One region of the Pseudomonas sp. SG20056 genome, then DNA from elsewhere that is predicted to be linked to it. Evidence: predicted binding sites of a transcription regulator. Region 1 holds the regulator's gene; the other holds the start of a gene.
What was found. The regulator LexA, encoded in region 1, represses DNA repair genes until DNA is damaged. The targets are predictions, from matches to a motif close to CTGTNTNNNNANACAG.
Positions count from the first base shown of each region.

Region 1 (14,728 bases):
GACATCGATAACCACGGATTGCAGCACACGTTTTTCGCCACGGTGGATGGCGCTGATCACGCCTGCGGCTGGAGCAGTGTATTGCACGCCTGGCGATTTCTTGTCCGAGAACAGCACCTGGCCAAGCTTGACCCGGTCACCGACCTGAACCTCCATCGAAGGCTTCATACCGTGATAATCGAAGCCTATGACGGCGACGCTACGCACCGGCCTTGCAGCCTCGATGCGCTGCGCCGGCACGCCTGTTATGGGCAAATCAAGCCCATGTTTTATTTTGATCATAGGTTTGCCTAACCACTGATTTATAAGCTTTTTTAGAATACGGACGACACCAACGCAGAAAAATGCGGCACAACGCCAAAAACAAGTCAGGCGCTGGGCAGAATGTCGGTCGCGGGAAAAAATCTGGCCGATTATAAGTCGCACCTTCGGCCACTGGCCACCCAAGCGCTTGCTTTTATCCGGTTTAACGTAACAGAAGGCAACAGATGCCGGCTTGACGGCAACGCCGCCGCGCGCGACATAAGACTAATAGACCAACTGGAGCCCTGCCATGCGCCTGCTACTCGCGCTTACCACCCTACTGCTGCTGAGCAGCGAGTCATTCGCCAACAACCGCGAACGCCTGCAAGAAGCCAACTTCGCCGCCACTCACCAGCTCGAACAGAGCAGCCTGGAACGCAAAAACCAGAGTGTGCTGACCTACCTGTGGGCCGATGTCTACGCCGCTGCCTTCTATGCACCAACCGAGGCAAGCGCTAGCCAGGCTGTCACCAAGCCGCTCACGCAGCGCCTGGAGCTCTACTACTTCCGTAACATCGACAGCCAAGACGTGATCAAGGCGGCCTGGGTCACGCTCGAACGCCAGCACGACGCCACCACACTGCAGCGCCTGCGGCCCGAGGTAGACGCCCTGCATGCCACGTTCAGGGATATTCGTCCAGGCGACCGTTACGCCCTGAACTTCAACGCAGGCAGCGGCCTGACCCTGGAAGTGAACGGTAAAGTTGCCTACACCAGCCAGGACCCGGCACTGGCCAAGGCTTACCTGGGCATCTGGCTGTCGCCCAACGGGTTGTCGGATGAGTTGCGTACCAGCCTGCTGGCCGACTAAAACAGGGTATTGAAAACCACCTGTTAATCCAGGCAATAAAAAACGGGAGCCGCAGCTCCCGTTTTTTTATTGCGTTACCTGCGCTTAGCGCGGGAAGGCTGGCGGGTTGACCCCGGCCATGTCTTCCATCACGCGAACCACCTGGCAGCTGTAACCGAATTCGTTGTCGTACCACACGTACAGCACAACACGGTTGTCATTGCAGATGGTGGCTTCAGCATCAACTACACCGGCGTGGCGCGAGCCAACGAAGTCAGTGGAGACCACTTCCTGCGACTGGACGAAGTCGATCTGCTTCTGCAGGTCCGAGTGCATGGCCATCTGGCGCAGGTACTCGTTGACTTCTTCGCGGGTGGTGGCTTTCTCAAGGTTGAGGTTGAGAATGGCCATCGATACGTTCGGCGTTGGCACGCGAATAGCGTTGCCGGTCAGCTTGCCCTTCAGCACAGGCAGCGCCTTGGCAGCAGCAGTGGCAGCACCGGTTTCGGTGATTACCATGTTCAGTGGCGCGCTGCGGCCACGGCGATCGCCCTTGTGGAAGTTATCGATCAGGTTCTGGTCGTTGGTGTACGAGTGAACGGTTTCGACGTGACCATTAACGATGCCGTACTGGTCATTGATCGCTTTGAGCACCGGCACGATGGCGTTGGTGGTGCAGGAAGCGGCCGAGATGATCTTATCTTCAGGGGTGATTTCACCGTGGTTGATGCCGTGCACGATGTTCTTCAACGCACCTTTACCCGGCGCGGTCAGCACGACACGGTCTACACCCGGGCAGGCCAGGTGCTGCCCCAGGCCGTCGGCATCACGCCACACACCGGTGTTGTCCACCAGCAGCGCGTTCTTGATGCCGTACTGGGTGTAATCCACTTCGGTTGGCGATTTGGCGTAAATCACCTGAATCAGGTTGCCGTTGGCCGTCAGGGTGCTGTTTTCTTCGTCGATGGTGATGGTGCCATCGAACTTGCCGTGTACCGAGTCGCGGCGCAGCAGGCTGGCGCGCTTGACCAGGTCATTGGTCGCACCTTTGCGCACAACAATGGCGCGCAGACGCAGGCCATCGCCACCACCGGTTTTCTCGATCAGGATGCGTGCCAGCAGGCGGCCGATACGACCGAAGCCATACAGCACAACGTCGGTGCCTTCGCGGGCTTCGCTGTTCTGCTTACCAACCACTTCAACCAGTTCATCCTTGACGAACTGCTCGATGCTGCGGCCCTGGCCTTCGGTCTTGAACTTGCTGACCATTTTGCCCAGGTCTATCGAGGCGGCGCCCAGCTTGAGCTCGCTCATGGCCTTGAGCACCAGGAAGGTATCGTGCACCGACAATTCGCTGTCGCCGGTCAGGCGGTGACGTGCGAAGCGGTGGGCCTTGAGAATGTCGATAACCGAGCGGTTGATCAAACCACGGCCGTAGATCGAGGTGACCACGTTGTTGTTACGGTAGAGTTGGCCAATCATCGGAATCATCGCTTCCGCAAGGGCTTCTCGATCGATCCACTCACCGAGACACTGGTCGGGCTTCTGAGTCACGGGCAGTACCTTCCACATGTAGGGGCTGAAAAAAGGGGCTACATTATGACGGCGCAAGCAAGCATGAGCAATGCACGACTGTCGTAACTGACACCGCATATAAACGCCCGCTACAATCGCCGACCTTGTGCCATGACCGTGAGCCGCCCGTGTCTGAACCGACCGCGTCCGTACTGCGTCTACCGTCCCTACCGGCCACTGCCGGCAAACAACACTGGGGCAACCTGCCCGGTGCCGCGCTGAGCCTGGCGATTGCCGAAGCCGCCAGCAATGCCAAACGTTTCACCCTGCTGCTGACTGCCGACAGCCAGAGCGCCGAACGCCTGCAAGAGGAGCTGAGCTTTTTCGCTCCGGATTTGCCAGTGCTGCATTTCCCCGACTGGGAAACCCTGCCCTACGACCTGTTTTCGCCGCACCAGGACATCATTTCCCAGCGCATCGCCGCGCTTTATCGCCTGCCCGAGCTGAAACACGGCGTATTGGTAGTCCCGATCACCACCGCCCTACACCGTCTGGCGCCCAAGCGCTTTCTGCTCGGCAGCAGCCTGGTCATGCAGGTCGGCCAGCAACTCGACGTCAACCAGATGCGCGGCAATCTGGAAGCCGCCGGCTATCGCTGTGTGGATACGGTATACGAGCATGGCGAATTCGCCGTACGCGGCGCGCTGATCGACCTATTCCCGATGGGCAGCAGCCAGCCATACCGCATCGACCTATTCGATGACGAAATCGAAACCCTGCGCACCTTCGATCCGGAAAACCAGCGGTCCATCGACAAGGTCGAGTCAATCAAGCTGTTGCCGGCGCGCGAATTTCCGCTGGAAAAGAAAGCCGTTACTGATTTCCGCGGGCGCTTTCGCGAGCGCTTCGATGTGGATTTCCGCCGCTGCCCGATCTATCAGGATCTCAGCACTGGCATCACCCCGGCCGGTATCGAGTACTACCTGCCGCTGTTCTTCGAAGAAACCGCCACTCTCTTCGACTACCTACCCGCCGACACCCAGGTGTTTTCCCTGCCGGGCATCGAAAAAGCCGCCGAGCAGTTCTGGGTGGATGCGCGCAGCCGCTATGAAGATCGCCGCGTTGACCCAGAACGCCCGCTGCTACCGCCAGCCGATATCTTCCTGCCGGTGGAAGACTGTTTCGCCAGGCTGAAAAACTGGCCGCGCGTAGTGGTCAGCCAGGACGATATAGAAGAAGGCGTCGGCCGCCTGCGCTTCAACGCCAAACCGTTGCCCGACCTGGCGATCCAGGCCAAGGCCGGCGAGCCGCTGGCCGCGCTACGGCGCTTTATCGAGGAATACCCTGGTCGCGTGCTGTTCTGCGCCGAGTCCGCCGGACGCCGCGAGGTGCTGCTGGAGCTTCTGGCACGCCTCAAACTCAAGCCTAATGAATTTGAAAGCTGGCCGAGCTTCACCGCCAGTAAAGAGCGTTTAGGCATCTGCATCGCGCCGCTGGATGACGGCCTGCTGCTTGAAGACCTGGCCTTGGTCGCGGAAAGCCCACTGTTTGGCCAGCGCGTTATGCAGCGCCGGCGCCGCGAGAAATCCCGCGATGGCGGCGACAACGTCATCAAGAACCTTACCGAACTGCGCGAAGGCGCGCCGGTGGTGCATATCGACCACGGCGTCGGCCGTTACCTGGGTCTGGTGACTATGGAGTTCGACGGCCAGGCCGCCGAATTCCTCGCCCTGATGTACGCCGAGGAAGCCAAGCTCTACGTACCAGTGGCCAGCCTGCACTTGATCGCCCGCTACACCGGCAGCGATGACGCCCTCGCCCCACTGCACCGCTTGGGCTCGGAAATCTGGCAAAAGGCCAAACGCAAAGCCGCCGAGCAGGTGCGCGATGTCGCCGCCGAGCTGCTCGACATCTATGCCCGCCGCGCCGCCCGCGAAGGCTACGCCTTTGCCGACCCCAAAGCCGATTACGCCACCTTCAGTGCTGGTTTCCCCTTCGAAGAAACCCCGGATCAGCAAGCCGCCATCGAGGCTGTGCATGACGACATGCTTGCGCCCAAACCAATGGACCGCCTGGTCTGCGGCGATGTCGGCTTCGGCAAGACCGAGGTGGCCATGCGCGCCGCATTTATTGCCGTGCATGGCGGCAAGCAAGTGGCGGTACTGGTACCGACCACCCTGCTCGCCCAGCAGCACTACAACAGCTTCCGCGACCGCTTCGCCGACTGGCCGGTAAAAGTCGAAGTTATGAGCCGCTTCAAAAGTGCCAAGGAAGTCAGCGAGGCCGTGCAGCAATTGGCCGAAGGCAAGGTGGATATCGTGATCGGTACCCACAAGCTGCTGCAGGAAGATGTCAAATTCAGCAACCTGGGCCTGGTGATCATCGACGAAGAGCACCGTTTCGGCGTGCGCCAGAAGGAGCAGCTCAAAGCCCTGCGCAGCGAAGTCGACATCCTCACGCTTACCGCCACACCAATTCCGCGCACCCTGAATATGGCCGTGGCTGGCATGCGTGATCTGTCGATCATCGCCACGCCGCCGGCACGCCGCCTGTCAGTGCGTACCTTCGTCATGGAGCAGAACAACCCGACTATCAAGGAAGCACTGCTGCGTGAGCTGCTGCGCGGCGGCCAGGTGTACTACCTGCACAACGACGTGAAAACTATCGAGAAATGCGCCGCCGACCTCGCCGAGCTGGTACCGGAAGCACGAATCGGCATCGGCCACGGACAGATGCGCGAGCGCGAGCTGGAACAGGTAATGGGCGATTTCTATCACAAGCGTTTCAACGTGCTGATCGCCTCGACCATCATCGAAACCGGTATCGACGTACCGAGCGCAAACACCATCATTATCGAGCGCGCCGATAAGTTCGGCCTGGCCCAGCTGCACCAGTTGCGCGGCCGCGTCGGCCGTAGTCACCACCAGGCCTACGCCTACCTGCTGACCCCGCCACGCAAGCAGATGACCGATGACGCGCAGAAACGTCTGGAAGCCATCTCCGGCGCACAAGATCTGGGAGCGGGCTTTCTGCTGGCCACCCATGACCTGGAAATCCGCGGTGCCGGCGAGCTGCTCGGCGACGGTCAGAGCGGGCAGATTCAGGCGGTGGGTTTCACCCTCTATATGGAAATGCTCGAACGCGCGGTGAAATCCATCCGCAAGGGCGAACAACCTAACCTCGACCAGCCACTTGGCGGCGGCCCGGAGATCAACCTGCGTGTGCCGGCGTTGATCCCCGAGGATTACCTGCCCGACGTGCATGCGCGGCTGATCCTCTACAAACGCATCGCCAACGCCGCCGATGAGGATGGCCTGAAAGAGCTGCAAGTGGAGATGATCGACCGCTTCGGCCTGCTACCGGATGCAAGCAAGAACCTGATACGCATCACCCTGCTGAAATTGCAGGCGGAAAAGCTCGGGATCAAGAAGGTCGATGCCGGCCCACAAGGCGGGCGCATCGAATTCGCCGCCGATACCTGCGTCGATCCGCTGACCCTGATCAAGCTGATCCAGAGCGCGCCGAATCGCTACAAGTTCGAAGGCGCGACAATGTTTAAGATCCAGGTGCCTATGGAGCGCCCGGAAGAACGATTCAACACCTTAGAGGCGCTGTTCGAGCGCCTGACTCCCTCTACCTAAAGGACTGACCCATGCGCGCACTCCGCACCCTGGCCCTGCTGCCGCTTATTCTGCTGGGCCTGCTCAGCAGCACTGCCGCTCTGGCTGAAAGCCTGTATCAGGTTGAAGTCATCGTATTCCGCCAGGCCGCCACACCGATTTCCGCCGGCCAGCTGCCGCCCGATAACTGGGCGCAGAACGCGCTGCCAGTGGATGGCAGCAACAGCCGCAGCACCGCACTGAATGCCGAAGCCGGCAAACTCAGCCCGTCCAGCGGCTATCAGGTTCTACTGCACAAAGCCTGGTCCCAGAGCCTGGGCGAGTCGATCAGCCGCGTCGCCATCAGCACCGGCGATGAGCAGTTCGGCCACTACCCCGTCGAAGGCACCATCAGCCTTAAAGCCGGCCGCGTGATCGAGCTGGACAGCGACATCTGGGTCAATCAGCTCGACGCCAGTGGCATCCTCAACGACAGCGAGCGCATCAAGCAGAGCAGCCGCCTGAAAAGCGGCGAGCTTACCTTTGTCGATAATGGCAGCCTGGGCATGCTGATTCGCGTCAGCCCGCTATAAGAACACCGCCACAAAAAAGGGCCGCATTACGCGGCCCTTTTTATTGCAGCACAGCCCAGTCAGCTGGTCAGTACCCGCGCCAATACGGCCTTGACCGCACCCATGCCCTCTTCCAGGGCGCGTTCGATTTCCGCCATGGTGATCAGCGCCCGCGACTTGCCCGCAGCCGGGTTCACCACCAGCGCCAGGCAGGCGTAGGGCAAAGCCAACTCACGGGCCAGCACGGCTTCTGGCATACCGGTCATACCGACGATGTCGCAGCCATCACGCTCCATCCGCGCGATCTCCGCGACGGTTTCCAACCGCGGCCCCTGGGTGCAGCCGTACAGCCCATGATTACTAAACGCACAGTGCTCGGCAGTGAGGGCATTGGCCAGTTTGGTGCGCAGGCCAGCGTCATAGGGATGGCTGAAATCGACATGGGTGACATGCTCCAACTCACCCTCGAAATAGGTATGCTCCCGCCCGTAGGTGTAATCGATGATCTGGTGCGGCAGGCAGAAGTGCCCGGTGCCCATGGCCGAGTGAATACCGCCCACAGCGTTCACGGCGATGACAGCCTTGGCCCCCGCCTCACGTAGCGCCCAGAGGTTGGCGCGGTAGTTGACCTGATGCGGCGGGATGCGATGCGGATGACCGTGACGGGCGAGGAACAGCACCTCACGACCGGCATAGTCGCCCTTGAGCACTGCCGCAGAGGGCGCGCCATAGGGCGTATCAATATGCAGCGCAGCTTTGATGGTCAGACCGTCCAGCTTGGTCAGCCCCGTACCGCCGATAATCGCGTAAACCGTCATCCCTTAGTCCTCAGTCGATTAATTGCGCATCGCGCAGGCTGCCAAGTGCTGCCTGCCAACGCGGGTTCTGCCGATACTCGATACCCGGGAAGGCCTGTCGGCGCATCCGTGCCAGACCTTGCGGCGGCTCCACCTTGAGTCGCTGCAAAGCGCTCAGGGCCAGCTCTGCTGCAGCCCGGTCATTACACACCAGTCCCATATCACAACCCGCTGCTAGCGCAGCCTCGATACGGCAGGCCGCATCACCAACTACATGAGCGCCAGCCATGGACAGATCGTCACTGAAAATCACCCCATCAAAGGCCAGCTCGCCGCGCAGAATGTCCTGCAACCAGCGCCGGGAAAAACCAGCAGGCTGACTGTCCACCTGAGGGTAGATCACATGAGCGGGCATCACTGCAGCCAACTGCCCACGCAGCTGAGCAAACGGCTGCAAATCGACTGCACGAATCTGTTCCAGACTGCGCTCATCTAACGGGATGGCTACATGGGAATCCGCCTCGGCCCAGCCGTGCCCGGGGAAATGCTTGCCAGTGGCGGCCATGCCCGCAGCGTTCATCCCACGGATAAACGCACCAGCCAGCAAGGTCGCACGCTGCGCATCACCTTCAAAAGAACGGCTGCCAACCACGGCGCTGCGCTGATGATCCAAGTCCAGTACTGGCGCAAAACTCAGATCTAGACCTGCAGCCAGCACTTCGGTGGCCATGATCCAGCCGCACTGCTCAGCCAACTGCTCGGCATTGGCGTTATCAGCCAGCGCACGCATCGCCGGCAAGCGCACAAAGCCCTGACGCAGACGCTGCACGCGCCCGCCTTCCTGATCCACCGCCAGCAGCAAATCAGGCCGCACCGCACGAATAGCCGCAGACAGCTCGCGCACCTGGCGCGGATCTTCAATATTGCGCGCGAACAGAATCAGCCCAGCCACCTGCGGCTGACGGAGAATCTGGCGATCCTCAGCGGTCAACCAGGTGCCGGCGATATCCAGCATCAATGAACCTTGCATCGGTGAACTCACAACTCGTCCTTAAATAAGAGGCGCAACTGCCCACTCAGGGCAAGCGGCTTCGTCAATCTGTACCGCACATTGAATCGGGACACGCGCAAAGAGTTCCAGCAGATCGCTGTTGCGCAGACGCACACAGCCATGCGACAGCGCCACGCCCATAGGCTCGCTGTCCGGCGTACCGTGTATGTAGATATAGCGGCGAAAGGTATCGACAGCGCCTAGACGATTGCGCCCGGGCTCACAACCACTCAACCAGAGAATGCGCGTAAGAATCCAGTCGCGGCCAGGGAACTGTGCATGCAACTCAGGCGACCAGATCTCACCGGTCCAGCGCCGCCCGCGCAGAACTGCAGCGCTCGGCAAGCCCTCACCAATCTTTGCCCGCACCTTGTGCAAGCCCCGCGGCGTACAGCCGGAACCATTGCGCTCCCCGGCGCCATTCAGTGCAGTGGAAACACGCAGGCGCAACTGCAGTTGCCCATTGGCAAAGCCATACAGACACTGATCAGCGAGAGAGATATGCAGATAATCGAGAGCGACCATGGGCGGCTAGCTTAGCGGATAGCATCCACCAAGCCCACCCGCCAAGGTCAAACTTTGCTGGGAGCAGCAGGCGTCTTGGTGCGCGGCTTGAGCTGCGCACTGGCCAGGGCTTCATCGGTGAGACCGGTTTCCGAACGCATGCCGGCCGCCAGGAATGGCACCATCAGGCGCATCACCTGCTCAATCGAGGTGTTAACCCCAAAATCGGTTTCCGACATCGCCCGCAGAGCCTTGATCCCGGACATGCTGAACGCCGCAGCGCCGAGCATAAAGTGCACGCGCCAGAACAGTTCCAGAGGAGGAATGCGCGGAGCAGCTTCATGCACCAGCTGCATGTAACGGCGAAACACCTTGCCGTACACCTCTTCGAGGTACTTACGCAGGTGACCCTGGCTCTGGCTGAAGGCCAGGCCCAGCAAACGCATAAAGATTGAAAGGTCGTTACCGCTGCGCGGCTTTACTGCCAGCGCCTGCTCCACCAGTAACTCAAGCAGCTCTTCGAGGCTGACCTTGGTTTCCGGCTTGGCCTGACGGCGATCCAGCTCACGCTCCAGGCTTACGCAGAAAGGCCCGAGAAAGCGTGAGAACACCGCCTGAATCAGGGCCTTCTTCGAGCCAAAGTGATAATTCACCGCAGCCAGGTTCACGCCAGCCTTGCTGGTGATCAAACGCAGAGAAGTTTCTGCGAAACCTTTCTCCGCAAAAAGCTGCTCTGCCGCATCGAGAATGCGTTCAACGGTTTCCGACTGGGCCATGACTCTTTTCATCTGAACAAACACTTGTTTGAAACATACGTTTCAGCCGCCCGCCTTGTCAAGCCGGGCAAACCATCTTGTGGCCAGGTGGTCACAGACATCCGCTAAAGACACGGGCTAACCCTAGCTAGACGCCCTCTGAGAGACCCGAGTAACAGCGCGCCGCAACAGATCAGATAAAGGTCAATTGAGTAGAGATCAGAACACAAGGATTGCCAATCGCAGATCACTGTATATAATCCCAGTCACTGTACAAAAAGACAGAGCCGACCATGCTAAAACTGACGCCGCGCCAAGCTGAAATTCTCGCTTTCATCAAGCAATGCCTTGAAGACAACGGCTACCCGCCTACCCGAGCGGAAATCGCCTTGAAACTGGGTTTCAAATCACCTAATGCAGCGGAAGAGCACCTCAAGGCCCTGGCTCGCAAGGGTGCCATCGAAATGACCCCTGGCGCTTCACGTGGCATCCGCATTCCTGGCTTCGAGCCCAATGCTGATGAAGAAGAAGGCCTACCAGTGATTGGCCGCGTCGCTGCCGGCGCACCAATCCTGGCGCAGCAACATGTAGAAGAGTCCTGCAAGATCAATCCGGACTTCTTCCACCCCAAGGCTGATTACTTGCTACGTGTACGCGGCATGAGCATGAAAGACATCGGCATCTTCGATGGTGACCTGCTGGCCGTACACACCACCCGTGAAGCCCGTAACGGCCAAGTGGTAGTGGCGCGCCTGGACGATGAAGTGACGGTCAAACGCTTCAAGCGCGAAGGCAGCAAGGTCTGGCTAATTGCAGAAAACCCAGAGTTCGCCCCGATTGAAGTAAACCTGGAAGAACAGGACCTGATTATTGAAGGTTTGAGCGTCGGCGTTATCCGCCGCTAGTGGAGGATTTATGCAGTTCCCGCAATCACTGAACCGTACACAACTGCCTTTGTTCGATGCGTTTCTGGCATCGACGGTGACACCATTACTGGCCGATAGCACTGAGCTGCCCTGGCAGGATGATGAGACAGAGGCTTTCAGTGAACTGTCGCTGCGTGGCGCAGCCGGGCACTGCCTGAATCTTCTCGCGCCGATTCTGCGTGAGCTTAGTGATAATCACGATGAGCGCTGGCTGACCCTGATTGCGCCGCCGTCGAGCCTGACCCAAACCTGGTTACGCGAAGCGGGCCTGAACCGCGAACGCATTCTGCTGCTCCACCCGCGCGGCGCACAAAGCGCGCTGGCATTGGCACAACAGGCCTTGACGCTGGGCCGCAGTCACACCGTTGTTAGCTGGCTGCACCCTCTAGAACACCAGGCACGGCAACAGCTTGAGCAAGCGGCCCGCCAGGGCAAGGCGCAAAGCCTGAATATCAGTCTGGGGTAATTGGCCGAAGGTCACGCACAAGGAATGTGCATGTTAGCCAGTAGAAACCTGATGCAAGAAACAGCCATCGCGAGCAGAACGCTCTAGCTCAGAGCCGGAAAGGATTCTGCAATCAATGCAGAACCCGTGGCCCTTCTTCCTGCTGGAAATTATTTTCGGCCAGCCGCCCCGCCATCTGCACACCCACATTGAGCATGGCCTTAGCAACTTCGACGTGCTGCCCCTGCAGGAAGGCTTTGGCATCGGCAGAAAAATCCAGCACCACCAGTGACTCTTCATCCTCTGCACGACGCAGGGCAATACGCCCGTCGGGCAACTCAACAATTTCCAGGAATGATGTAGGCATTGGCTTAGCTCTCCACGAAAGGCCGACAGTGTAACAGCCGACCCGGGCTCGCCCTAGTCCGCCGGTCCAATCAGCCTTCTACCATTCGCTTAGGGTTTGCCGAAAACGTTGTGCCAGAGCCTTCAACTGCTGACGCCAGGCCTCAAGCGCCTCCTGCGCCAAGGGCGCAGCTTCTTCATCCAGGCTGACCGCCGTGATCAATGGCGTAGCGGGATCAACCTTGCTTTTCTTGCCCCCTTGCGGCGGCAGAAACAGCTCGGCATAGGCCTTGAGCAGTTGAGCAACCCAGCTATCAGCGGACTGTGCCAGCTCGACCAGCTCACCCAATTCCTGACTTGGCGCTGCTTGCAACACCTCCTCAGTGAGGAAGCGTTCAGCCTGCGGCGCGGCGCTGTCCGGCAAGCGGTAGTAACCGGCAATCTCATGGCACAAGCCCAACAGAGCACCGTAGAGATGAAACAAAGCGGCTTCACGCTCGGCTTGGATCAAAGCTAGGGCATTCATGCTCTGACCCTGCTCAGCCTTGCGCCAGGACTCCAGCGCCAGGCCGGCGTAGAAGATTTTCTGATTGGTGCGGGTATAGAGTTCATTGGCCATTGCGGCACCCTCCACAGCGGATTGGATAAGCATACGCGTGCCGGCCAGTGGCCGACACGCGCTCCGCTAGATCAGCTCTTGTCTTCGACTTTCCACTTGCCGCCGTCATAGAACGCACGCCAGCCCGTCGGTTTGCCGTCGACTTCAGTCTGCACGTATTGCTCTTTGGTCTTGCGACTGAAGCGGATAACCGCCGCACGACCTTGCGGGTCTTTCTTCGGCGCATCGCAAAGGAAGTGGTACTTGGGATCGATCTCATCGCGGTGCGGGATCAACTCGAGCACCAAGGGCGCGCGGGTCTCACGATTTTTCGGGAACTGGCTGGCAGCCAGAAACAGACCCGAAGCACCATCACGCAGGATGTAGGTATCGTTGACCTTCTCGCACTTGAGCTCCGGCATCTTCACCGGGTCCATTTTAGGTGGCGCCGCTTCACCACTTTTCAGCAGTTTGCGGGTGTTCTTGCACTCACTATTGGTGCAGCCGAAGAACTTGCCGAAACGGCCAGTCTTGAGCTGCATCTGGCTGCCGCACTTGTCGCAGTCCAGGCTCGGGCCTTCATAGCCCTTGATGCGGTACTGGCCCTGCTCCACTTCATAACCGCTGCAATCCGGGTTATTGCCGCAGATATGCAACTTGCGGGTTTCATCGAGCAGGTAAGCGTCCATTGCGGTCGAGCAGATCGGGCAGCGATGTTTGCCGAGCAGCACGCGCGACTCCGACTCACCCTCGTCATCGGCGGCAATTTCGTCACCCGGCACCAGGTTGACGGTGGCCTTGCAGCGCTCTTTCGGCGGCAGTGCATAGCCTGAACAACCGAGGAATACCCCGGTTGATGCGGTACGAATGGTCATCGGTCGACCGCAATCGCGGCAGGCGATATCGGTCAGCGTCGGCTGGTTAGCGCGCATGCCGCCCTCGCCCGCCTCGGCCACTTCAAGCTTCTTCTTGAAGTCACCGTAGAACTCGTCGAGTACGTGCTTCCACTCGCGCTCGCCTTGGGCCACATCGTCCAGGTGCTCTTCCATGCCGGCGGTAAAGCCGTAGTCCATCAGGTTGGAGAAGCTTTCAGCCAGACGCTCGGTAACGATGTCGCCCATCTTTTCGGAGTAGAAACGGCGGTTGTGCAGCGCCACGTAACCGCGGTCCTGGATGGTGCCGATAATCGCCGCATAGGTCGAAGGACGACCGATACCGCGCTTCTCCATTTCCTTAACCAGGCTGGCTTCAGAGTAACGCGCTGGCGGCTTGGTGAAGTGTTGGCTAGGGTCGAGCTTGACCAGCTTGAGCACTTCGCCCTGAGTCATTTCCGGCAATACATCGTCATCGCCCGGCTTGCTCAGCTGCGGCAATACGCGGGTATAGCCGTCGAATTTGAGAATACGGCCCTTGGCACGCAGCTCGAACTGCGCTGCCGTCGCAGTAACTGTGGTCGACAGGTATTCAGCAGGCGGCATCTGGCAGGCTACGAACTGGCGCCAGATCAGCTCATACAGACGCTCGGCGTCGCGCTCCATGCCCGACAACTGAGTCGGCTTGAGGTTGACGTCGGAAGGTCGAATCGCTTCGTGCGCTTCCTGGGCGCCTTCCTTGCTGCTGTAGGCAATTGGGTTGGCCGGCAGGTACTTCTTGCCGAACTCGCCTTCGATAAAGCCGCGCACCATGCTCACGGCGTCAGCCGAGAGGTTGGTCGAGTCGGTACGCATATAAGTGATGTAACCGGCCTCATACAGACGCTGGGCCATCATCATGGTCTTCTTTACCCCAAAGCCCAGGCGGTTACTCGCGGCCTGCTGCAGGGTGGAGGTAATAAACGGCGCCGAAGGCTTGCTGCTGGTCGGTTTGTCTTCGCGCTTGCTGATGCTGTAGCTGGAGGCCTTCAGCGTAGCCAGAGCCGCCATGGCCTGGGCCTCGTTCAGCGGCTTGAACGCAGCGCCGTTCTCACGGGCCACCTCAAAGCGCACGTTAGCGCCTTTGGCGGTGCCCAGGTCGGCGTGCACTTCCCAGTATTCTTCCGGAACAAACGCGCGGATCTCTTTCTCACGCTCGACCACCAGCTTCACAGCTACCGACTGCACACGACCAGCAGACAGACCACGAGCGATCTTGGCCCACAGCAGCGGCGAAACCATGTAACCCACTACACGGTCGAGGAAGCGCCGCGCCTGCTGGGCGTTGACTCGATTGATATCCAGTTCGCCTGGCTTGGAGAACGCTTCCTGAATGGCCTTCTTGGTGATTTCGTTGAACACCACGCGCTTGTAGCGGCTGTCGTCACCACCAATGGATTCGCGCAGGTGCCAGGCAATAGCTTCCCCCTCGCGGTCCAAGTCGGTTGCGAGATAGATGGTGTCGGCATCCTTGGCCAAACGGCGCAACTCTTCGACAACCTTCTCCTTGCCAGGGAGGATCTCGTACTTGGCTTTCCAGCCGTGTTCGGGATCAACCCCCATGCGCGCAAACAGCTGACGCTTGGCTTTTTCCTTGGGCGACAGCGCCGGTACTTC
Region 1 is NZ_CP134499.1:2,795,100-2,809,827, forward strand. It holds gene RHP75_RS13370 (Na(+)-translocating NADH-quinone reductase subunit A) at 1-282, opposite strand, end outside; gene RHP75_RS13375 (chalcone isomerase family protein) at 554-1,114, shown strand; gene RHP75_RS13380 (glyceraldehyde-3-phosphate dehydrogenase) at 1,199-2,665, opposite strand; gene mfd (transcription-repair coupling factor) at 2,797-6,249, shown strand; gene RHP75_RS13390 (CsiV family protein) at 6,261-6,800, shown strand; gene RHP75_RS13395 (S-methyl-5'-thioinosine phosphorylase) at 6,860-7,597, opposite strand; gene nagZ (beta-N-acetylhexosaminidase) at 7,608-8,606, opposite strand; gene RHP75_RS13405 (L,D-transpeptidase) at 8,628-9,152, opposite strand; gene RHP75_RS13410 (TetR family transcriptional regulator) at 9,200-9,907, opposite strand; gene lexA (transcriptional repressor LexA) at 10,180-10,791, shown strand; gene sulA (SOS-induced cell division inhibitor SulA) at 10,802-11,278, shown strand; gene RHP75_RS13425 (hypothetical protein) at 11,391-11,624, opposite strand; gene RHP75_RS13430 (DUF6586 family protein) at 11,703-12,221, opposite strand; gene topA (type I DNA topoisomerase) at 12,293-14,728, opposite strand, start outside.

Region 2 (14,728 bases), 1.7 Mb from region 1:
CAACCGCCTTGGCCAGCAGTGTCTTACCGGTACCTGGCGAGCCAACCATCAGCACGCCGCGCGGGATACGCCCACCGAGGCGCTGGAACTTGCCTGGATCACGAAGGAACTCAACCAGCTCACTGACTTCTTCCTTAGCCTCGTCGCAACCAGCGACGTCAGCAAAGGTGGTCTTGACCTGATCTTCCGAGAGCAGGCGCGCCTTGCTCTTACCGAAGCTCATCGGCCCGCCTTTACCGCCCGCACCACCTTGCATCTGGCGCATGAAGAACATGAACACAGCAATGATCACCAGAATCGGGAAGCTGGCCACCAGCAGCTGAGTCCAGATGCTCTGCTGCTCAGGCTGCTTGCCGACGATCTCGACGTTGTTGTCCATCAAGTCCTTGATCAGGCCATTGTCCTGAATCGCCGGACGCACGGTCTCGAACGAGGAACCATCAGTACGGGTACCGCTGATGATGAAGCCATCAACCGTCACTCGCTTAACGCCGCCATCCTGAACCTGCTGGATAAACTGCGAATAGTTGAGTTTGTTCGACTCAGTCGGGCTGGAGAAATTGTTCATCACCGTCACCAAGACGGCGGCGATGATCAGCCACAGGACCAGATTCTTTGCCATGTCGTTCAATTAGCTACCCTCTGAAGCAGGCCCCGTGTCGAAGCGCACTTCGCATGACGACCAGTTATGTACCGATCTAACTTACTACACAACGCCCACACCTGGCAGGCGCCGTCTGTAACCCTTTATTTGTTGTGAGACCGCAAAGCCCCACCACAATTCGCTGCAAATCCTGACGCCGTCAGAGGCCGCGAAAGCCTCGTGCCAGCAGATATTGCTCGCGGGAGCGATCACGCGAGGACAGCGGCTTGCGCATCTGCACCTTGTCGAATAACTGACGCACCTGCTTGTGATACAGATCGAAACCTTCACCCTGGAAGATTTTGATCAGAAAATCACCACCCGGTCGCAATACCCGAGTCGACAAATCCAACGCCAGTTCGCACAGATACATCGCCCGCGGCTGATCTGACTCCCTTACCCCACTCATATTGGGGGCCATATCGGAAATCACAAGGTCTACAGGATGATCACCGATGGCTTCAAGAATCTGCGCGAACACCTCATCGTCAGTAAAGTCACCTTTGACAAAGGTAACGTCGGGGATGCTGTCCATCTCCAGGATATCTGAAGCGATCAACCGCCCCTTGTCACCGATCACCCGACTGGTGACCTGCGACCAACCGCCCGGCGCAGCGCCCAGATCAACTACAGTGATACCAGGCCGCAGGATGCGATCCTTCTCCTGAATCTCCAGCAGCTTGTAGCTGGCGCGCGAACGATAGCCATCCTTCTGCGCCATTTTGACGTAGGGGTCGTTGAAATGCTCTTTCAGCCAACCTTGACTGGTCTTGGAACGGGCCACGCAATACCTCGAATGTGCAACGCATGAATATCTGGGCGGCCCCGAAGGCGCTCGGGTAAACTAACCGCCGTTTTTTACCAGATTAAATGCAGGAATCAGATTATGCCGCTCACTCAAGAGCAGAAGAAACAATTCAAATCTATCGGTCACCATTTGAAGCCTGTATTGATCGTGGCTGACAACGGTCTGACCGAAGGTGTGCTGACTGAACTGGAACGCGCACTGGGCGATCATGAACTGATTAAAGTGCAATTACGCATCACTGAGCGCGAAGACCGCCTCGCGGCCATCAATGAACTGTGCAAAGCCGGCAAAGCTGAACTGGTTCAGGTGATTGGCAAAATGGCGCTGATCTACCGCAAGAACCCGAAAGTGAACAAGAATCTGTCCAACGTTCATCGCAATCACGGTTGATTAGTCGGCCGCTGCAAGGCGCGGTCAGCGCCTTTGCAACTACCTGTCCCGCCCAATCTTACTGCCTAGAGCCTATGCCTGAGCTTTTGCGGCACGGGCTGCAAGACCAATAACAACCCACAAAATGCCATCACCAGATAACTGAACATCAGCCACAGTTCAGCCTCTGGCAGCAGTTGGCGCGCAGCAAAGTAACTGCCCGCCATCGCCACTACGACCAATAGCAATTGCCCGCGGGTATCACGCAACAGGCTTGCCAGGCGCTCGGCACGAATCAGCACCAGCACCTGCAACCCGGCGCAAACCACCGCCAGGCCAACCAGTAGTGACCGCAGGGTATTGCCGATTTCCTCGACCAGCAACGAGGCCAGGCCGATCTTGGCAATCGCCGGTAACAGCAGGAAATGCAGCAACCAGAGGCCGCCAACCCAAAGCGTCTGAGCCAGCAGCCAGCTGATTGCACCGGCATCACGCACGCCCGGCTTAGAGATGGCGAACCTCGACGATCTCATACTCAAGCGCACCGCTCGGCGTCTGCACCACCACCACATCACCCTCGCTCTTACCGATCAAGGCGCGCGCGATAGGTGAGCCGACGGAAATCTTGCGCTGCTTGATGTCAGCTTCGTCTTCACCAACGATCTGATAGACCACGCTTTCATCAGTCTCGCAGTTGGCGATTTCCACGGTGGTACCGAAAATCACCTTACCGGTGTGTTCGATGCTGGTGACATCAATGATCACCGAATTCTGCAGACGGCCTTCGATATCGCGGATACGCGCCTCAACCATGCCCTGCTGCTCGCGCGCAGCGTGGTATTCGGCGTTTTCCTTGAGGTCACCGAGCTCGCGCGCGGTACCGATATCCTGGCTGAGCTTGGGACGCACCACCTTGGTCAAATGCGCCAGCTCTTCTTCCAGAGCGCGAGCGCCCTGGACGGTCATCGGGTATTTGGTCATGCCTTGATTCCTGCATGCAGATCCTGCAGCCGGCGCACGGTCTTCTCGGGACCAAACTTCAGCGCTTCACAGATCGCCTGACCCGCCGCAATGGTGGTGGTGCAGTAGATCTTGTGCTGCAGAGCGTTACGACGAATAGAGTAGGAGTCCGCAATGGACTGACGGCCTTCAGTGGTGTTGATGATCAGGGTGACTTCATCATTCTTGATCATGTCGACCACGTGCGGACGACCCTCGGTCACCTTGTTCACGCGACGCACTGGCAAACCAGCCGCCTCGATCAGTTTGGCAGTACCGGCGGTCGCCACCACTTCAAAGCCCAGCCCGATCAGATCGCGCGCAACGCCAGCCACCAACGGCTTATCGTCATCACGCACACTGATAAAAGCCACGCCTGCGTTCGGCAACACTTCGCTGGCACCCATCTGCGCCTTGGCAAAAGCCTCGCCGAAGGTATCGCCAACGCCCATCACTTCACCAGTGGACTTCATCTCTGGACCGAGGATCGGATCGACGCCAGGGAACTTGGCGAACGGGAATACCGCTTCCTTGACGCTGAAATACGGCGGAATGATCTCGGCGTTGTAACCGGCCTCAGCCAAGGATTTACCAGCCATGACACGGGCAGCCACCTTGGCCAGAGAAACACCAACACACTTGGAGACGAACGGCACGGTACGCGACGCGCGCGGGTTCACTTCAATGACGAAGATGTCCTCGCCCTGCACGGCCATCTGCACGTTCATCAGGCCAACCACATTGAGCTCCAGGGCCATTTTCTTGACCTGCTCACGGATCTCGTCCTGGATGTGCATCGGCAGCGAGTACGGCGGCAGCGAACAGGCTGAGTCACCGGAGTGCACGCCCGCCTGCTCAATGTGCTGCATGATCGCGCCAATCACCACGGTTTCACCGTCGCACACCGCATCCACGTCGACTTCAATGGCGCAGTTGAGGAAATGGTCGAGCAGCACCGGGCTGTCATTGGAGACTTTTACCGCTTCACGCATGTAGCGCTTGAGCTCGTCTTCCTGGTAGACGATTTCCATCGCCCGACCGCCCAGCACGTAGGATGGACGCACTACCAGCGGATAACCGATGGTTTTGGAGTGAGCCAGGGCTTCGTCTTCGCTGCGTGCCGTGGCGTTGGCCGGCTGACGCAGACCAAGACGCTGAACCATCTGCTGGAAGCGTTCGCGATCTTCAGCGCGGTCGATGGCGTCAGGGCTGGTACCGATGATCGGCACGCCGGCCTCTTCCAGAGCACGACAGATCTTCAGCGGGGTTTGCCCGCCGTACTGGACGATCACGCCTTTAGGCTGCTCAACGCGGACGATTTCCAGTACGTCTTCCAGTGTTACTGGCTCAAAGTACAGGCGGTCCGAGGTGTCATAGTCAGTGGAAACGGTCTCCGGGTTGCAGTTGACCATGATGGTCTCGTAACCGTCTTCGCGCAGCGCCAGCGCGGCGTGTACGCAGCAGTAGTCGAACTCAATGCCCTGGCCGATACGGTTAGGGCCACCGCCCAAGATCATGATCTTGTCGCGGGTCGACGGATTGGCCTCGCACTCTTCCTCGTAGGTCGAATACATGTAGGCGGTGTCGGTGGCGAACTCGGCAGCGCAGGTATCGACCCGCTTGTACACCGGCAGCACTTTCAACTTGTGGCGCTGACTGCGCAGGGTCTTCTCGGTCACGCCCAGCAGCTTGGCCAGACGGATGTCGGAGAAGCCTTTGCGCTTGAGCTTGTACATCGAGTCACGATCAATGCTCGACAGCGCCAGTGTCTTGATGCGCTCTTCGTCCTTGATCAGATCCTCGATCTGCACCAGGAACCATTCATCGATATTGGTCAGCTCGAAGATTTCCGCAACCGTCTTGCCAGCGCGGAAGGCATCAGCGATGTACCAGATACGGTCAGCGCTTGGCACAGTCAGCTCACGGCGCAGAGTGCTTTCTGCTTCCGGGTCAGCCAGATCGAGCTTTTCATCAAAGCCTGAGACGCCCACTTCCAGGCCTCGCAGGGCTTTCTGCAGGGACTCCTGGAAAGTACGACCGATGGCCATGACTTCGCCGACCGATTTCATCTGCGTGGTCAGGCGGGCGTCGGCTTTCGGGAATTTCTCGAAAGCAAAACGCGGGATCTTGGTCACAACATAGTCGATGGCCGGCTCGAACGAAGCCGGGGTACGCCCACCGGTGATGTCGTTCTGCAGCTCGTCGAGGGTGTAACCCACAGCCAGTTTGGCGGCGATCTTGGCGATCGGGAAACCGGTGGCCTTGGAGGCCAGCGCCGAGGAACGCGATACGCGCGGGTTCATCTCGATCACGACCATACGGCCGGTGTTCGGGCAAATGCCGAACTGCACGTTGGAGCCACCGGTTTCCACGCCGATCTCGCGCAGTACCGCCAGCGAGGCGTTACGCAGAATCTGGTATTCCTTGTCGGTCAGGGTTTGCGCCGGGGCCACAGTGATGGAGTCACCGGTGTGCACGCCCATTGGATCGAAGTTTTCGATGGCGCAGACGATGATGCAGTTGTCCTTCTTGTCGCGGACCACCTCCATCTCGTATTCCTTCCAGCCGATCAGCGACTCGTCGATCAGCAGTTCGCTGGTCGGCGACAGATCCAGGCCGCGGGCGCAGATTTCTTCGAACTCTTCACGGTTGTAGGCGATACCACCGCCGGTGCCACCCATAGTGAAGGACGGACGGATAATGCACGGGAAGCCAACCTTCTCCAGCACACCGTAAGCTTCTTCCATGTTGTGCGCGATGCCGGAAACCGGGCAGGCCAGGCCGATGTCTTTCATCGCTTTGTCGAAGCGCGAACGGTCTTCGGCCTTGTCGATGGTGTCGGCGTTGGCACCAATCATCTCGACACCGAATTTTTCCAAGATGCCGTGCTTTTCCAGGTCCAGGGCGCAGTTCAGCGCGGTCTGGCCACCCATGGTCGGCAGCAGCGCATCAGGGCGCTCCTTCTCGATGATCTTGGCCACAGTGGCCCACTTGATCGGCTCGATGTAGGTGGCGTCCGCCATGGCCGGGTCGGTCATGATAGTGGCCGGGTTGGAGTTGACCAGGATGACGCGGTAACCCTCTTCTTTCAGCGCTTTACACGCCTGGGCACCGGAATAGTCGAACTCGCAGGCCTGGCCGATAACAATCGGGCCAGCGCCGAGGATCAGGATACTTTTAATGTCTGTACGCTTTGGCATGTTCTCTCTCTCGAATCCTTGGGTCAGTCGGCTGGCTTAACGGCGCTTGGCCATGGCTTCGATAAAACGGTCGAACAGCGGCGCCACATCGGCTGGGCCGGGGCTCGCTTCGGGGTGACCCTGGAAGCTGAAGGCGTCCTTATCGGTCCGTTCGATCCCCTGCAGGGAACCGTCGAACAACGACTTGTGAATGGCGCGCACGTTGCTTGGCAGGCTGCTTTCATCCACGGCAAAACCGTGGTTCTGGCTGGTGATCATCACCACGCCGGTTTTCAGGTCCTGCACCGGATGGTTGGCACCGTGGTGGCCATGGCCCATTTTCAGGGTCTTGGCGCCGGAAGCCAGGGCCAAAAGCTGGTGACCGAGGCAGATGCCGAATACCGGGATATCGGTTTCCAGCACATCTTTGATCGCCTGAATCGCGTAATCGCAAGGCTCGGGATCGCCTGGGCCGTTGGACAGGAACACGCCATCGGGATTGAGTGCCAGCACATCGCCAGCAGGCGTCTGCGCCGGCACGACGGTCACACGGCAACCTCGCTCAACCAGCATGCGCAGGATGTTCAGCTTGACGCCATAGTCGTAGGCCACAACATGGTATGGCAGCTCGCTGGCCGGGATTTGCAGATGACTATCGTCTTTCAGGTTCCACACACTGGAGCGCCACTCGTAACGTTCGGTGCAGCTGACCACCTTGGCCAAATCCATGCCTTTCAGGCCAGGGAAGCTACGCGCCAATTCCAGGGCTTTTTCTTCAGTGGCGTCATCGCCGGCCAAAATGCAGCCATTCTGCGAGCCTTTCTCACGCAGAATGCGGGTCAGGCGACGGGTGTCGATACCAGCGATGGCGACGGTGCCGTTTTCCTTGAGGTATTCATCCAGCGGCTGCTTGTTGCGCCAGTTACTGGAGGTCAGCGGCAGGTCACGGATAATCAGGCCAGCGGCCCATACGCGGTTGGACTCGGCGTCTTCCGGCGTGGTGCCGGTATTGCCGATGTGCGGATAGGTCAGGGTGACAATCTGCTGGGCATAGGAAGGATCGGTAAGGATTTCCTGATAGCCGGTCATGGCGGTGTTAAAAACCACCTCTCCAATAGTTTGGCCATCGGCACCGATGGCCTCGCCGCGAAAAATACTGCCATCAGCAAGAGCCAAAATGGCAGGTTTAAGGGCTGGCTTACTCAAGAAAACCTCCGGAAATCAAAACGTGAAGCAAACGCAGATTGTAAAAAAGCGGGATGACGTATCGACCGTCACCCCGCTTTTTTATCTGATTCATTCTGCGCAACTTTAGTGGACACACTAAAGCAGAAAGCTTACAGGAAACTGCCTTTTGGGTCCACCGCCAGTTGCGACTCAGACCCAGGTAAAACACATTCCTGCGACAGAATGCCTCAGTTAAGCCCCAGAACGTCCTGCATGTCATACAGACCAGGCTGACGTTTTTGCAGCCACAACGCCGCACGCACTGCGCCTTTGGCGAAGGTCATGCGACTCGATGCCTTATGGGTGATTTCCACACGCTCGCCATCGGCAGCGAACAGCACAGTGTGATCACCGACCACATCACCGGCGCGCACCGTGGCAAAACCAATGGTTTCGCGCTCACGCGCACCGGTCTGGCCTTCACGACCATAGACAGCGACCTTCTGCAGATCGCGCCCCAGTGCATTGGCCACTACTTCACCCATACGCAAAGCGGTGCCGGACGGCGCATCGACCTTGTGGCGGTGATGGGCTTCGATGATTTCGATATCCACGTCATCACCGAGCACCCGCGCCGCAGTGTCGAGCAGCTTCAGGCATAGATTGACGCCGACACTGAAGTTGGCAGCAAACACGATGGAAATCTGCTTGCCGGCCTCGGCCAGCAGCTGCTTTTCCTCTGGGGAAAAACCGGTAGTGCCGATCACCATGGATTTACCGGCCTGGCGGCAGATTTCCAGGTTCTTCAGGGTGACCGATGGATGAGTAAAGTCGATCAGCACATCGAACTGATCAAGCACCGCATTCAGATCGCCGGACAGATTGACGCCAATCTTGCCCTGCGCCACCAGCTCACCGACATCCGCGCCAACCAGACTGCTGTCGGCACGATCAATCGCCGCACTCAGGCTTGCGCCATCGACCAGCTGCACGGCTTCGATCAGGGTCTTGCCCATGCGCCCGGCGGCGCCCATCACAGCAATACGTTGCATATCTATCAGCTCCAAGCTGTCGCCCCAGACTGCAGCAGCCGCTTAGCGACCGCGCAGCCTGTCAGCGGGATTTACAGGTCGCCAAAGAAGCGCTTAACACCTTCGAACCAGCCATTGGCCTTCGGCGAATGCGAGCTGTCGCCTTCCAGGGTTTTGCGGAACTCGTCGAGCAGTTCGCGCTGACGCTTGTCCAGGTTGACCGGGGTTTCCACCGCCACCTTGCACATCAGGTCCCCTGCACCGCCGCCACGCACTGGGGCAACACCCTTGCCACGCAGGCGGAACATCTTGCCGGTCTGCGTGCCTTCCGGGATCTTCAGCTTGACCCGACCATCCAGGGTCGGCACTTCCAACTCACCGCCCAGGGCCGCATCGGCAAAGCTGATCGGTACTTCGCAGTACAGGTGCTTGCCGTCGCGCTGGAAGATCGCGTGCTCACGCACATTCACCACCACGTACAGGTCGCCCGCTGGGCCACCCATGGCACCCGCCTCGCCTTCGCCAGATAGACGAATGCGGTCGCCGGTATCGACGCCAGCCGGCACTTTCACCGACAGGGTTTTGTGCTCTTCCACCCGGCCATGGCCGTGGCAAGAACCGCACGGGTCAGTGATCATCTTGCCGCTGCCATGGCAGCGCGGGCAGGTCTGCTGCACCGAGAAGAAGCCTTGTTGCATGCGCACCTGACCAATACCGCCACAGGTGGTACAGGTCACCGGCGTGGTGCCCTTCTTCGCGCCTGAGCCATCGCAAGGCTTGCAATTGACCAGCGTCGGTACGCGAATGGTCACCGTAGTGCCACGCACCGCTTCTTCCAGGTCCAGCTCCAGGGTGTAGCGCAAGTCACTGCCGCGCTGTGCACCGCCACGTTGACCACCACGACCACCGCCACCGAAGAAATCGCTGAATACATCACCGAAGATATCGGAGAAGTTCGCCCCGCCCGGGCCGCCACCGCCGCCACCCATTTGCGGGTCGACACCGGCATGACCGTACTGATCGTAAGCCGAACGCTTGGCCGCATCGGAGAGCACTTCATAAGCCTCGTTGGCTTCTTTGAACTTCTCTTCGGCGGCTTTATCGTCCGGGTTACGGTCGGGGTGATACTTCATGGCCAGACGGCGGTAGGCTTTTTTCAGCTCCGCTTCGCTGGCACCGCGCTCGACACCGAGCACCTCGTAAAAATCGCGTTTAGCCATAAGTCTTCAACACCTTTAAATCGTCTACTCCAGACACGCCAACGCGGGAGCAAGCTCCCGCGCGGCGGATCATGCCGAACGCAACTCGCGTCGCGCCCGGCCAGAGCGGCATAAGCTTGCGCCTATTTATTTGTTGTCTTTGACCTCTTCGAACTCAGCGTCGACCACGTCGTCGCCTGCGTCCTTGGCTTGTTCAGCATCCTGGGCTTGCGCGCCTGGTTGCGGCTGTTCGGCGTACATCTTCTGCGCAAGTGGCGCGGTCACTTCGGACAGCGCGGTCATCTTGGCGTCGATATCGGCCTTGTCGTCACCCTTGATCGCCACTTCCAGCGCGCTCAATGCGGTTTCGATAGCAGTCTTCTCGTCGGCAGTAGCCTTGTCGCCAGCCTCGGTGATCATCTTGCGGGTGGCGTGCACCAGCTGATCACCCTGGTTGCGCGCGGTAGCCAGCTCTTCGAACTTGCGGTCTTCCTCAGCATTAGCCTCGGCGTCACGCACCATCTGCTGAATTTCTTCTTCAGACAGACCGGAGTTGGCCTTGATCACAATCGACTGAGTCTTGCCAGTCGCCTTGTCTTTCGCGCCGACGTGCAGGATACCGTTGGCGTCGATATCGAAGGTTACTTCGATCTGCGGTACGCCACGCGGAGCCGGTGGAATCTCGGCCAGGTCGAATTTGCCCAGCGACTTGTTACCGCTGGCTTGCTTGCGCTCGCCCTGCAGCACGTGAATGGTCACGGCGCCCTGGTTGTCATCGGCGGTCGAGAACACTTGCGATTTCTTGGTCGGAATCGTGGTGTTTTTCTCGATCAGCGCAGTCATCACGCCACCCATGGTTTCGATACCCAGAGTCAGCGGGCTGACGTCGAGCAGCAGCACGTCCTTGACGTCGCCAGCCAGTACCGCACCCTGGATCGCAGCACCCATGGCCACAGCTTCGTCCGGGTTGACGTCTTTACGCGCTTCTTTACCGAAGAAATCGGTCACCAGCTTCTGCACCAAAGGCATGCGGGTCTGCCCGCCGACCAGGATCACGTCGTTGATCGCACCGATGTCGATACCGGCGTCTTTCAGCGCGATACGGCACGGCTCAATGGTGCGCTGCACCAGGTCTTCAACCAGCGATTCCAGCTTGGCGCGGGAAATCTTCACGTTCAGGTGCTTAGGACCGGTGGCGTCTGCAGTGATGTACGGCAGGTTCACGTCGGTCGACTGGCTCGAGGACAGTTCGATCTTGGCTTTCTCAGCGGCTTCTTTCAGGCGCTGCATGGCCAGCGGGTCACCCTTGAGGTTCATGCCGCTTTCTTTCTTGAATTCGTCAACGAGGTAGTCGATCAAGCGAATGTCGAAGTCTTCACCACCGAGGAAGGTGTCACCGTTGGTGGCCAACACTTCAAACTGGTGCTCGCCGTCAACTTCAGCAATTTCGATCACGGATACGTCGAAAGTACCGCCACCCAGGTCATAGACGATCACGGTGTGATCGCCCTTGGCCTTGTCCATACCGTACGCCAGAGCAGCTGCGGTAGGCTCGTTGATGATGCGCTTTACATCCAGACCAGCAATACGGCCGGCGTCTTTGGTGGCCTGACGCTGGCTGTCGTTGAAGTAGGCCGGCACGGTGATCACCGCTTCGGTCACTGGCTCGCCGAGGTAGTCTTCGGCGGTTTTCTTCATTTTCTTCAGGATTTCAGCCGAGATTTGCGGCGGAGCCATCTTCTGGCCGTTCACTTCAACCCAGGCGTCACCGTTGTCCGCCTTGGCGATCTTGTACGGCACCATCTGGATGTCTTTCTGCACGACGTCTTCTTCGAAACGACGGCCGATCAGACGCTTTACCGCATACAGGGTGTTATGCGGATTGGTCACGGCCTGACGCTTGGCCGACTGGCCGACGAGGATTTCACCGTCGTTGGCATACGCGATGATCGACGGCGTAGTACGCGCGCCTTCAGCGTTTTCGATAACTTTAGCAACACCGTTTTCCAGAACCGAGACGCACGAGTTGGTGGTCCCCAGGTCGATACCAATAATTTTGCCCATCTTCACTCTCCCGAAACTTTGATAATCCCGCCGCTGATCGTTGCCAGCGGCGGTAGCACTAAAACGCTTGACTGTTTAATGGGGGCAGCTCGGCGAATTTCAAGCCTGCTCATCGATCGATGGCGGCGCTTCTACCGGCGCCTTGCTGACCACCACCATGGCGGGGCGCAGCAGACGACCATTGAGCATGTAGCCCTTCTGGAACACCTTGAGCACGCTGTTTGGCTCGACACTGGTGCTTTCCTGCATCGCCATCGCCTGATGGTGTTCGGCGTTGAACGGTGCACCATGCGGATCAATGGCTTCCAACTGGTGACGCTTGAGGGTGTCGCCGAACAGTTTGAGCGTCAGTTCCATGCCCTCACGTACTGCCTTGATCGCCTCATCATCAGGACTCGACAGTTCAAGACCGCGCTCCAGACTATCCACCACCGGCAACAGGTCGTTGGCGAATTTCTCCAGAGCGAATTTGTGCGCCTTCTCTACATCCTGCTCGGCGCGGCGGCGCACATTCTGCAGATCGGCAGCCATGCGCAGCGACTGATCCTGCGCAGTAGCCAGTTGCTCTTCCAGCGCTTGCACGCGGGCAACCAGGTCATCACCCGCAGCCGCTTCGGCAGCTGTTTGTACATCGGGGTTCTGCGTATCCAGGGTCTGTTCGTCAGCCATGCGTCTCTCCTCTTATAAATCCGACGCGAGCCTCAACTCACGTACCTGACCGCTATATGGGGTCAAAAAATGTGGTTTCAAGGACTGCAGACGGATTGTCAGCTCACAAAAAAACACTGTATAAATAACCAGACATGAACTTGGGAGGCCTCGCCATGCTGGTGCACCTGTCCGTACACAACTACGCCATCGTTGAACACCTTGATCTAGAGCTGGACGCCGGCATGAGCGTGATCAGCGGCGAAACCGGTGCCGGCAAGTCGATCATGCTCGACGCCCTCGGCCTGACCCTGGGTGATCGCGCCGACAGCGGCGTGGTGCGCCCCGGTGCGGACAAGGCGGACATCCTCGCCAGTTTCGACCTGCATGACATCCCCGAAGCCCGCGCCTGGCTGGCCGAGCGTGATCTGGACAATGACGGCCCGTGCATCCTGCGCCGGGTGATCACCACCGAAGGCCGCTCGCGCGGCTATATCAATGGCTCACCCTGCCCGCAAGGCGATCTCAAGGCTCTGGGCGAGCTGCTGATCGACATCCACAGCCAGCACGAGCACCAATCCCTGCTCAAACCCGACACCCACCGCCGCCTGCTCGACGAATACGCCGGCAGCCAGGAGCTGGCGCGCCAGGTGCAGCTCGCCGCACAGCGCTGGAAGCAGACCAAAAATGAGCTGGAGCGGGTTTCCAGCATCGGCGACGAACAGCGCGCACGTCATCAGCTGCTCAGCTACCAGCTTGAGGAGCTGGATAATCTGGCCTTGGGTGAGGACGAGCTAGAACAACTGGAGCAGGAACATAAAAACCTGACCAACGCGGAAAGCCTACTCAGCGCCTGTCGCCTGGTGATTGAACAATGCAGCGAGAATGACGCCGGCAACGTGCTGTCCGCCCTGACCAGCAGCCTTAATCGCCTCGGCGCTTTTCAGGGTCAGCCCGGCGCACTCAGCGAAGCCACCAACCTGCTGGCCAGCGCACAGATCCAGGTAGAAGAAGCCGTCGGCGAGCTGAACCGCTTTCTCGACCACTTCGACGCCGACCCCGAGCGCCTGCAGCAAATGGAAGAACGCCTGGACGCGATCTACACCCTGGCGCGCAAGCACCGCATCCAGCCAACCGAGCTGAGCGCCATGCAGCAACAGCTATTCGAAGAACTGGAAAGCCTTAACGCCGATGACCAGGCCGCCGAACGCCTGAGCGACGAACTGGCCGCTTTCGAACGGCATTACCAGGAAAAAGCAGCGGAACTCAGCACCCTGCGCAACAACGCCGCCAGCCAGCTGGCCAGCGCGGTCGAGCAGGAAATGCAGACCCTCGGCATGCCTGGTGGGCGTTTCAACATCAAGCTGACCGTCAATAGCAACAGCGAGCCTCACCCCAATGGCCTGGAGCAGCTGGAGTTTCTGGTCAGCGCCAACCCGGGCCAGCCCCTGAAGGCTCTGGCCAAGGTCGCCTCAGGCGGCGAGCTGTCGCGCATCAGCCTGGCGATTCAGGTAATCACCGCGCAAACCTCGCGGGTGCCAACCCTGGTATTCGATGAAGTCGACGTCGGCATCGGCGGCCCCACCGCCGAAGTGGTCGGACAGCTACTGCGCCGCCTCGGTGAACGCGGCCAGGTACTCACCGTCACCCACCTGCCGCAAGTTGCCGCGCAAGGCCATCAGCACCTGTTCGTGCACAAAGTGCGCGAAAGCGATGCCACCCGCACCGCGGTGAGCAAACTCAGCCCTGCGCAACGGGTCGAGGAAATTGCACGCATGCTCGGCGGCGTTGACCTCACCGAAGAATCCCTGGCACATGCCCGGCAGATGGTCGGCAGCGCCCAGGCCTGATTGAGCAGGCCCTAGAAAGCACAAAGGCGACCCTAGGGTCGCCTTTGTTATGCCTGCATCAATCAGGTTTTCTTGCGCACATACAGCACAAGATTGTGATCGACCAACTCGAAACCGTGCTCTTTTACGATTTCTTTCTGACGTTTTTCGATCTCGGCATCGAAAAACTCGATCACGTCACCGGAATCGACACAGACCATATGGTCGTGATGGCCGCTGTCCGCCAATTCGAAGACCGCATGACCGCCATCGAAGTTATGACGAACCACCAGACCTGCTGCTTCAAACTGGGTCAGCACGCGGTACACAGTCGCCAAACCTACGTCGTCACCCGCCTCCATCAGTGCCTTGTAGACGTCTTCAGCACTCATGTGGCGCTGACCGGCGTGGTCGAGCATTTGCAGTATCTTGACCCGTGGCAGGGTCACTTTCAGGCCAGCCTTGCGTAGTTCGCTATTTTCAACCATGGTCTGCTTTCTCACGGAAGCGGCTTCGCAGCTTCCTTTATTGCGGGTATGATCCGGGGTTATATTGCCCAGCCAAGATAGTGGAAGTCGCCCACCGATGCAAAAAACCAAACTCCTGCTGACCAGCCTCACCCTTACGGGGCTACTCGCACTCGCCGGTTGTTCATTCCCCGGGGTTTATAAAATCGACATCCAACAGGGCAATGTCGTCACGCAGGACATGATAGACCAGTTGCGGCCGGGAATGACCCGCAAGCAAGTGCGGTTTATCATGGGCAACCCCCTGCTCACTGACACCTTCCAC
Region 2 is NZ_CP134499.1:1,048,938-1,063,665, reverse strand. It holds gene ftsH (ATP-dependent zinc metalloprotease FtsH) at 1-622, opposite strand, end outside; gene rlmE (23S rRNA (uridine(2552)-2'-O)-methyltransferase RlmE) at 804-1,427, opposite strand; gene yhbY (ribosome assembly RNA-binding protein YhbY) at 1,530-1,841, shown strand; gene RHP75_RS05115 (DUF4149 domain-containing protein) at 1,907-2,353, opposite strand; gene greA (transcription elongation factor GreA) at 2,325-2,801, opposite strand; gene carB (carbamoyl-phosphate synthase large subunit) at 2,798-6,019, opposite strand; gene carA (glutamine-hydrolyzing carbamoyl-phosphate synthase small subunit) at 6,056-7,204, opposite strand; gene dapB (4-hydroxy-tetrahydrodipicolinate reductase) at 7,414-8,217, opposite strand; gene dnaJ (molecular chaperone DnaJ) at 8,289-9,416, opposite strand; gene dnaK (molecular chaperone DnaK) at 9,543-11,459, opposite strand; gene grpE (nucleotide exchange factor GrpE) at 11,559-12,128, opposite strand; gene recN (DNA repair protein RecN) at 12,284-13,957, shown strand; gene fur (ferric iron uptake transcriptional regulator) at 14,020-14,424, opposite strand; gene RHP75_RS05065 (outer membrane protein assembly factor BamE) at 14,522-14,728, shown strand, end outside.
Region 2: a site for LexA is predicted at 12,245-12,260, ahead of recN (DNA repair protein RecN). Genes of this name have one in related genera too.